Regions from separate parts of the Clostridium chromiireducens genome, predicted to be linked through region 1. Evidence: riboswitches for the same ligand, from Rfam matches in the RefSeq annotation. Region 1 holds a riboswitch; each other region holds the start of a gene.
The links. A riboswitch is a leader RNA that binds a small molecule or an ion and turns the genes downstream of it on or off. The one in region 1 is predicted to bind glycine.

Region 1 (3,291 bases):
TAAACATCTTTTTTTATTTTTATTGTTAAACTATACTAGATTTCTCTTTAAAACTTCTCTACTTTTCGCTTTTGATTTAAGCATTTTATATATCACTGCAAGCATTATAAACCATATAGGTGTTACAAATAAAGCTACACGAGTTTCATTATTAAATGCTAATGTAATTATAACAAAAGCTAAAAATGCTAGAATTATATAGTTCATAATTGGGTAAAGCGGCATTTTAAATTTGTTCTTCGCAGCAAGTTCAGGATTAGTTTTGCGATATTTCAAATGGCAAATAACTATAATTGCCCAAATGAAGATAAAACAAAATGTTGATATACTTGTGATTAAAACAAATACTCCTTCTGGCATAATATAATTCAAAATGACTGAAATCAAGATAACAATCGCTGAGAACATTGTAGCATTAGCAGGTATTTGATTAGAAGTTAATTTATTCATTGACTCAGGTGCATTTCCTTCTTTTGCAAGAGAGTAAACCATACGACTTGTACTAAATATGCCACTGTTACATGCAGAAGCCGCTGATGTTAATACAACAAAATTTACAATACTTGCTGCTGCTGCAATTCCTACTGCCGAAAACACTTGTACAAATGGACTTTTATCTGGATTAATTGAAGTCCATGGGTATATGCTCATGATAATAAAAAGAGCTCCTACATAGAAAATAATGATTCTAATTGGAATATTATTAATAGCCTTTGGAATAACACGTTCTGGATCTTCAGTTTCACCAGCTGTAAGTCCTACTAATTCGATTCCAGTAAAAGCAAATACAACCATTTGGAATGAAAGAATAAATCCAGTTGCACCTTTTGGGAACATTCCACCATGACTCCAAAGATTTGTAAAGCTAGCTGCACCAGCATCTGTAGAAAATCCTTTAATAACCATAAATGTACCGATTATAATTAGTGCTAAAATTGCAACAACTTTAATTAAGGCAAACCAGAACTCCATTTCACCAAATAACTTTACTGCAGTAAGGTTCATAATCAATAAAATTACAAGGATTATAAGACTCGGAACCCAATTAGCTATATTCGGGAACCAGTATTGTATGTAAAGTCCCGCAGCCGTCACATCCGCCATCGCAAGTGAGATCCAGCAGAACCAGTAGGTCCATCCAGTAATAAACGCTGCTCTTTCTCCTAAATAATCATATACAAAGTCTACAAATGAGTGATAGTTTAAATTAGAAAGTAATAATTCCCCAAGGGCACGCATAATAAAAAAACAAATTATTCCTGTTATCATATACGCAAATAATATAGATGGTCCTGCCAAGTGAATAGATCTTCCCGAACCAAGGAATAATCCAGTACCGATTGCGCCTCCAATTGCGAGTAATTGGACATGACGATTTTTTAGTCCTCTTGATAAATTTTGATTTTCTGATTTTAAATGATCCATTTTATCCCTCCATCTTAGTAAAAAGGCTTGTACTTAAAATCGCCTTTTTCTATATAAGTATTTTTTGATCGGAGATACAAATGGGAATAGATAAGATCTAAATGAAGTAATCGACACTGCATTACCAATAAAGTAATTTACAATGTATTACTTTTGTAAGATATGTTATCTGTCCCCTGTCCTTTTACCTGAGAGTTTCGCTATGCAACTTTCGCATAACTTTCTCCTTCGGTGCTCTATTTCGAGTCTCTCCAAGGGTTCATCCAATAACGGTCATCTCTACTTAGGACATAAAAGAAAATAATATGCAAACATGCTGGTATATTATTTTCTTGAATGTACCTTAAAATAGGTACCTGAAAGATTTACTTCTTCGGTGAACGACCATAGTCGTTTCTCTCCCGCTATCTTCATCTGAACTTTTAAATTTTATATATAAATTATTAAAATTTACCGTTTTATCTTAATACATTTTTAATAAAATTGCAATATTTTTTTCATTCTAATCAAAAATAGATAATAATCTTATCATAATCAGCAAATTTTTATATAAGAAATGAACATTATGTTCTTCTAAAATTCCTAATAAAAACCCACGACACTTGTCGTGGGTTTTATGGTGAAATCCACCAATTTGGATTAAATTATTTCTCTAAACTGTGATAAATGAGCAATTACAAATTCTGCTCCTCCCATGCCCATAGCAAAGAACACTAAAATGATAACTAATATTATCGCACTAAAATCATATTGCATTTTTTCTTCACTATTTATCATGTAGGCTACGATAATTTCTATTCCTACACTTACCAGAATAATAGGCCACAGTGATGCGATGAAAAGAACATTAATATTATTAGTAATCATTCTAAGTAAAAACATTATCCCAAAAATAATCAAAACAATTCCTGATGTTAATGTGCCTACTCTACGTCCTTTACGCATCAATTTCACTCTCCATTTTCTTCCCTTTGATAAGCCTTATACCAATTGCAATAATTGCTATTCCTATAATCAATTGAGGAGATTGCCTCATAATATTATGAATGATATTATAAAATTCATGTGGAATTAAAGGTCGTAAAAAATCCATTATGTTTTCCGATAACAAATATATTCCTAGAAACAATAGTACTACTCCTGATATTAGTCTGTGTTTTGCGAATATATCTTTATCTAGTATTACTAACTTATCAATAGAAAATAAATATCTATCTTCTAAAAGTAATAGCTTATCGTCATCTAGACCCATTCTATTTGTACAATCAAAAAACGAGTAAAACCAAATAAGTGGCGCTATAAACAATAATGGCCCTGTATCAAGCCAAGAAGAAAGAAATATCAGAAAGAAAAATACGGACATGAAAGATACACCTGTCTTCATAAATCCCATATACATATGTCCTGCACCAGGCAGCATTGAAAGAACAAAGGTTAAAAATTTACTTTTTTTCTTTATCATTAATAAAAACCTCCAATTTGATTATTTTTTCTGAAAAGTTATTGAGATTTGCATTAACTGAATTCAAAACACTTAAATCTGGCGGTTTCACATAATTCACTTTTGAATTAGCCAGAGAGTTTAATCCATTTGAAAATACCATCATTAATGCTATACTAGCTGCAACTGCAACTTTAACACAGTAAAAATTAAACTGAATATTACGTCGCTTCTTATCTTTTATTCTAATCTGTACTTTTTCTTGAAATCCTGAAGGAGCTTCTGTAAGTTCATTATCTTTAAAACTATCTGCAAATGCGCCGGCACACTCTTCACACGCACTAATATGCTCCAATATGAAAATCAATTCTTCATCCCTTAATCTATCAAACTTAAGTACCTTTAATGCTTCTTCTGTCAAATGG
Region 2 (3,291 bases), on a different contig from region 1:
AAAAATAATAATCCAACATTAACGATGAATTTTCCAAGCGCTGCAATTGGTAGCCCTGCTTGAAAAGCCACTGTAGTTAAGTCAGCTCCTGAAACTGCCCCACTCATTCCTTGGCTCCAAGATCCAGTAAGTACTATCACTAGTCCTGTCATAGTGCAAACTATTATTGTATCGAAAAAAGTACCTGTCATTGTTATTAACCCTTGTCTTGCTGGTGATTTGGTCCTTGCTGCTGCTGCTGCAATTGGTGCACTACCAAGACCTGATTCATTTGAAAATATTCCTCTTGCTACCCCACTTCTCATTGCTAATATAACTGTGACACCCGCTGTTCCTCCAAGAACTGATTGAGGATTAAACGCACTTGTTATAATTAGGCCTATGGCTGCTGGAATGGCTTTATAATTGCATACTAGAACTGCAATTGATCCAAGTATATAAGCTGCTGCCATGAATGGTACAATAAGTTCTGAAACTTTAGATATTCTTTGTATTCCTCCAAGTGTTATGGCTGCAACTAATGCTGTTACAACTACAGCTGTTACTATTAATGGTACATTATAACTTTTTGCTGCTGCTGCAATTGAATTAACTTGTCCAAATGTTCCTATTCCAAATAGTGCAACACAAATACCAAAGAATGCGAATAATTTAGCAAGCCATTTAAGACCTAAACCATTTTGAATATAATACATTGGTCCACCAGACATTTGGCCATTTTCATCGACTTCTCTGTATTTTATAGCAAGTAAGCCTTCTGAATATTTTGTTGCCATCCCAAAGAATGCTGCAAGCCACATCCAAAATAATGCTCCAGGTCCACCAGCTGAAATTGCAGTTGCAACCCCAACAATATTACCTGTACCTATAGTTGCAGATAATGCCGTACATAATGCCTGAAAGCTTGATACATCTCCTTCTGCTTCATCATTATTTGCCTCATCATCTTTACCAAAAACATACTTTAATGCAAGCGGTAATTTGAATACTTGAAGTAATTTAAGGCGAATTGTTAAGTAAATTCCTGTCCCCATTAAAAGAACTAATAATGGCGGCCCCCAAACGATGCTGTCAATTGCGTCTAAAAAGACCTTAATTCCTGATGTTGATAATAATAAATTTGATAATAACATAAAAAAATCCCCCTATTTTTTATTAGGCGGGAAAATAAGAATAAAACCAAAAATTATTTTTGGTTAATCCTATCCCCTGTCCTTTTACCTGAGAGTTTCAGTAACTTTAATAGTTTATTTCAAGGTTTCTGAAAATAATTCACTTTAGAAACCATATTAAATTACTATAGTTACCTTGCTCCTTCGGTGCTCATAATTAAATGAGTCTCTCCAGAGTTTCGTCCAATAGCGGTCCTTATTACCTGAAAGATTCCCCTCTTCGGTGTATTACTAAATCTATTTTAATAAAAATAGATTTAGTAATAACTCTCCCACTATCTTCATCCGAACATTCTATTATTTTAATTAAATTATATATGCATTATTTTATTAACGCAAGAACTTTTACAAATTTTTATTGAATTTGAAACGTTTATTTCAAATTTAATTCGTGTTTTTTATGTGTATTTATCTATTTAAATACATAATACGAACATTAATCTATTTCCTATCCTTTCAATTATCATCCTTCTTATTTTAAATATATAATTTAATATCATGGTTTAACCTAATAAAAAAGCAATAAATATTAAATTGTTATGCCTTTCTCTTGTAAAAAATTACATTGAAATAAAAATGAAAACTGTTAAAATACTATTAAATGTAGAATAATAACAAAGATTTTTATAAAGAGCAGAGAAAAATGCATTTTATAATTAATATTCTAAATAAGGTTATTAACCTTGAGGAGATGCATATGACAGATATTTTAGTAAAAAAACCAAGCCTTAATGCTGTTCAAGTACTTTCAATGGGCTTCGCATTAGTTATTTTGGTAGGTGCCGTTTTGCTTAGCTTACCAATTTCATCAGCAAACAGAGAAAGTACAAATTTTTTAGATTCACTCTTTATATCAACTTCAGCGGTGTGTGTCACAGGACTTGTCACTTTAGATACAGGTACTCACTGGAGCAACGTTGGTAAAACAGTAATAATGCTTTTAATTGAAACAGGTGGTCTTGGTTTCATGTCTTTCACTATTTTTATAGCTATTTTATTAGGAAAAAAAATAACCCTTAAAGATAGACTTATTATTCAAGAATCTATGAATACCTTTAATATACAAGGCCTCGTTAAAATGGTTAAGTATGTCTTAGGCTTTACGATAGTTATACAAATTTGTGGTGCAGTATTACTATCAACACAATTCATCCCGCAGTTTGGATTAAAAACTGGAATATTTTATAGTATCTTTCATTCAATCTCCGCATTTTGTAATGCAGGTTTTGACTTGTTTGGAGATTATACCAGTTTAGTAAGTTACTCAAGTAATTCTACCGTCTTATTAACCATAAGTGCATTAATAATTATTGGAGGACTTGGCTTTACTGTTTCACTAGAGATATTTAATTATAGCAAAGCTAAAAGACTATCTACTCATTCTAAAATTGTAATATACATAACAGCTGTTTTAATTGCTTTTGGTTTTATCTTTATGTTACTCATTGAATATAAAAATCCTGAAACTCTTGGGTCTATGAATTTTAGAGATAAAGTACTTAATGCTTTTTTTGCTTCTGTTTCACCAAGGACTGCTGGATTTAATAGTATCTCAACTGATGGTATGACTACAGCTGGTAAACTTATGACAATAATACTAATGTTTATCGGTGGAGCCTCTGGATCAACAGCTGGAGGTCTTAAGGTAACTACATTTGGAGTACTTGCTTTTAGTTTAGTATCAGTGCTTAAAGGAAGAGAAGATACTGAAGCTTTTGGAAGGAGATTTTCTAAAGAAACAGTATATAAAGCATTTACTCTATTTTCTATAGCTATCTTATTGGTATTAACAGTAACTATAGTTCTAACTATAACGGAGCCTGATAAACTTTTTATAAATCTGCTTTATGAAGCCACATCAGCTTTTGCAACTGTAGGATTAACTACTGGAGTGACTCAAGATATAGAAACGACTTCTAAACTAATTCTTATTATAACTATGTACCTTGGCAGGGTTGGTCCATTAACAGTCATATTGGCTCTTGTCAATCGCAAAAAAAACAACAGACTTAAATATCCTGAAGCTAAAATATTAATTGGATAGGAGGAATTTGATTGAAAAAGAAACAATTTATCACAATCGGACTTGGAAGGTTTGGAGCTTCTATAGCTAAAACAA
Region 3 (3,291 bases), on a different contig from region 1:
CTTATAGAAGAAGATAAGCTTAAAATATTAAGAGAAGTGAGCCAAGAACTTATTTTGAGAAAATGGAAAGACTATAAAAAAGAAGGAATATTATCGGAAAGATTTTGTAAATTACTTAAATGTATTATACAGGTTGATGAGAGGAATATCAAGGAATTCTACAGAATGTTAGATTTAAAATACTCTAGTCAAGATGATTCTTATTTTGATAATACAGAAAAGTTGTCTGAAAACGATTTGTTACTTTTGTATGCGTGCTACTTAGATGAAAAGTTTATATTAGTTACAGAAGATAGATATTTATATAAGACTGCAAAGTATATATTAGGTAGTGATAGAGTAATAACAGTTAATATGTTAGTAGATAATTAAATACAGATGGTATAAACAATAAATAAATATATCATGCAGTGGGACATTACTTTTAAAGTTTATGAAATTATTAATCAAAAGCTTAAAGCAGTTTATGGCTACTTTAAGCTTTTGAATTTTTAGTTATCACAAAATAAAAATACGATGAATCAAGAGAATAATATGTAAAATTTGAAAATATGATTATATTAAAAGAAAGTAGTAGATAAAAAATTGAGAGAATTAATAATTCATAGTCTTTCATTAATTTCTTGTATAAAATAAATTTCATTATTGTAGGAGAAGATGAACATGAATATTGATAATAAGAAAGAGAAAACAGATGAAAAGAATAATAAAATTCGGTTGAAAAGAAAAAAAACTAATATGTTATTAGCAGCTTTCATGATTTTTATTTTTCCTATAATTGCTATATTTATAGGTGCGTTTATAGGTAGTTATATTGGGAATTTCATTGAAGTTTCTACTAAAACATCAGAAATTATAGGTGGAGTGATTGGATTTGTGTTATCAGCGGTCATAATAAAATTATTTGATAAACATTCTAAAATAGATGAGAATTTGGAGAAAATTTATTGGGACGATTTATAAGAAATAGTTTGTCCTAAAACAGATTAGTAAAAAATAATCTGTTTTAGGACATAAAGATTAAATCTAAAGTTTTGTAATGACTGGAAGGTTTAATTTTTTCATATAGCAAATCATTCGGATAGAAAAGATAGTAATTAATGATATATGTTGTGCAACATGAGTACCCATGACAGGATACAAGAACCATAATAAGAGTGAACCTAAAATGCCAGCGACACAATAAATATCAGTTTTAAATATTTCAGGTTTTCTGTTTGTAATTATATCTCGAAGCAGTCCGCCGCCAACGCCGGTTATACTTGCAGCAAATAGGAATAACATAAGATTGTGTCCTCTTTCAATCGCTTTAATTCCAGAAGAAACAAAAAAAGCAGAGAGTCCTATTGCATCTATTATGACGAATAAAGTATTATATTTCACTTTACCACGAAGTATAATAGGAATTGTTGCCCCCAATATAATAAAAGGGATGGTCGTGTAATTTGAAAAAAACAAAGGAATCCCAACGTTTGTAACAATATCACGAAGAACACCACCTCCCATGGCTGTTATGGTGGCTAACATATATATACCGAATAAATCAAATTTTTCATCTATTGCAACATAAGCACCAGATGCTGCAAAGGCAAAGATACCTAGATATTCTAGTAGGGCTATATCATACATAAATAAATCATTCCTTCCAATTTGTATTTTACGCACAATAAAAAGAGGCGAATTGCATAAAACAATTCGCCTCTGTTATTGTACCTGAAAGATTCTCTTTATAACTTTTACATTCAAAAAATAACTAGCTGTACGCTTCTTTATTTTATTCTGTATTTCAAATCAAAAGATTGCTTCTTGGGTGTCATTAGACTTTCCAGAGTTTCGTCAGAATTCGGTCCTTTTGCCTGAGAGTTTGTTGCGACTTCACCTTCGGCGCTGCGTGTGTTGCAGGCTCTCCCCAATTCGTCATACGAGCACTATAAATTACTTAAATTATTATAATTAAAATTCTACTGCATGTCAACAAAAATGAGATTAACATAAAATGATTGTGAAATTGAATAAGATACTTCAAACTAGTAGCTTGAAGTATAGTTCATAATATTCAACCCTCATTATACATAAATTTTCAAAGTTATTTTAATCTTACATTATATTGCTCGAGCAAAGCCATTATTGTATTACTTAGTGGAGATTCTGTAATAATGCTATAAAAATCTGTTATATTTGAAAAATTAATAATTCCATCTAAGTTGAATCGTTCACTCGGTGCCATTAGATATAATTCCTTTGATATGTTCATAATAGCTTTTTTCGTTCCTGCATCTTCAGAAAGCCCAGTACTAATACTGCCATCTCTAAGGTCAATCCCATTACATCCAATAAATGCCTTGTTACATCTATATAATTTAATTTGTTCGATAGAATGAGAACCTATATTTCCGCCCACAAGAGGATTATAATCTCCGCCTATAAAAATGACATGCATCTTCGAATCTAATTGAATCATTGATGATATTTCAACCATGTTTGTGATTAAAGTAATATTTTTATTATTTTCTATAAGTAATTTTGTAAGAAAATATGATATGCTTGATGCATCTAAAAATACTGTATCTCCTTCATTTATCAGTTCATATGCTTTTTTTGCAATAATTTCTTTTAAATCTGTATCAATTTCAACTCTTTTAAATAAACTCTCATTATGTGCTATGGTGCGCTTCATATTAATAGCACCTCCATAAGTACGTTGAAGTAAATTATCCTTTTCTAGAACCTGAAGATCTTTTCTGATCATACTTTCACTAACCTGAAATTGTGTGCTTAAATCTTTAACTAATACTTTTCCCTCTTTTTGTAATATATCTAAAATATGTTTGTGTCTTTCTTCGATAAACATAGTTTCCTCCAATTTGTTATTGTTTATTTCTATTTTAACAATATATGTATTAGAATGCAATTAGATCAATTGACAAATGAGAACGAATGAGATAAAATGATATTAAACTATAACAAAACAGACTAAGTGAGAACGAATTGTTATAAAAGGAGGATGCAAATATGAAAAGAGCAATATTTTTTGATATAGACGGAACTATATTAGACTGCTTAAATGGAATAATAGATATTACTCCTAGAGTAAAAAAAGCTATACGTTCATTGCAATCAAATGGGGATTATGTGTTTATTGCGACGGGTAGACCATATGCTTTTTTGAATGAAGTTATATGCGATTTTGGTTTTGATGGTTTTGTTCTTACAAATGGAGCATATGTAAAGGTTAAGGAAAAATGTATATATAAAGAAAGTATTAGTAAGGATTCTATTAAAGAGATGGTG

Region 2: another riboswitch for glycine. It lies ahead of D2A34_RS17315 (alanine/glycine:cation symporter family protein); the one in region 1 lies ahead of D2A34_RS06665 (amino acid permease).
Region 3: another riboswitch for glycine. It lies ahead of D2A34_RS11450 (trimeric intracellular cation channel family protein); the one in region 1 lies ahead of D2A34_RS06665 (amino acid permease).

The regions. Positions count from the first base shown of each region.
Region 1 covers NZ_QXDJ01000002.1:296,392-299,682, reverse strand. The annotation lists gene D2A34_RS06665 (amino acid permease) at 31-1,425, opposite strand; glycine riboswitch at 1,592-1,690, opposite strand; glycine riboswitch at 1,768-1,839, opposite strand; gene D2A34_RS06660 (LiaI-LiaF-like domain-containing protein) at 2,065-2,370, opposite strand; gene D2A34_RS06655 (hypothetical protein) at 2,363-2,887, opposite strand; gene D2A34_RS06650 (hypothetical protein) at 2,868-3,291, opposite strand, start outside.
Region 2 covers NZ_QXDJ01000004.1:307,621-310,911, forward strand. The annotation lists gene D2A34_RS17315 (alanine/glycine:cation symporter family protein) at 1-1,133, opposite strand, end outside; glycine riboswitch at 1,208-1,349, opposite strand; glycine riboswitch at 1,353-1,457, opposite strand; gene D2A34_RS17320 (TrkH family potassium uptake protein) at 1,870-3,216, shown strand; gene D2A34_RS17325 (potassium channel family protein) at 3,228-3,291, shown strand, end outside.
Region 3 covers NZ_QXDJ01000003.1:31,074-34,364, forward strand. The annotation lists gene D2A34_RS11440 (PIN domain-containing protein) at 1-372, shown strand, start outside; gene D2A34_RS11445 (SoxR reducing system RseC family protein) at 664-963, shown strand; gene D2A34_RS11450 (trimeric intracellular cation channel family protein) at 1,027-1,665, opposite strand; glycine riboswitch at 1,835-1,921, opposite strand; gene D2A34_RS11455 (DeoR/GlpR family DNA-binding transcription regulator) at 2,087-2,851, opposite strand; gene D2A34_RS11460 (Cof-type HAD-IIB family hydrolase) at 3,013-3,291, shown strand, end outside.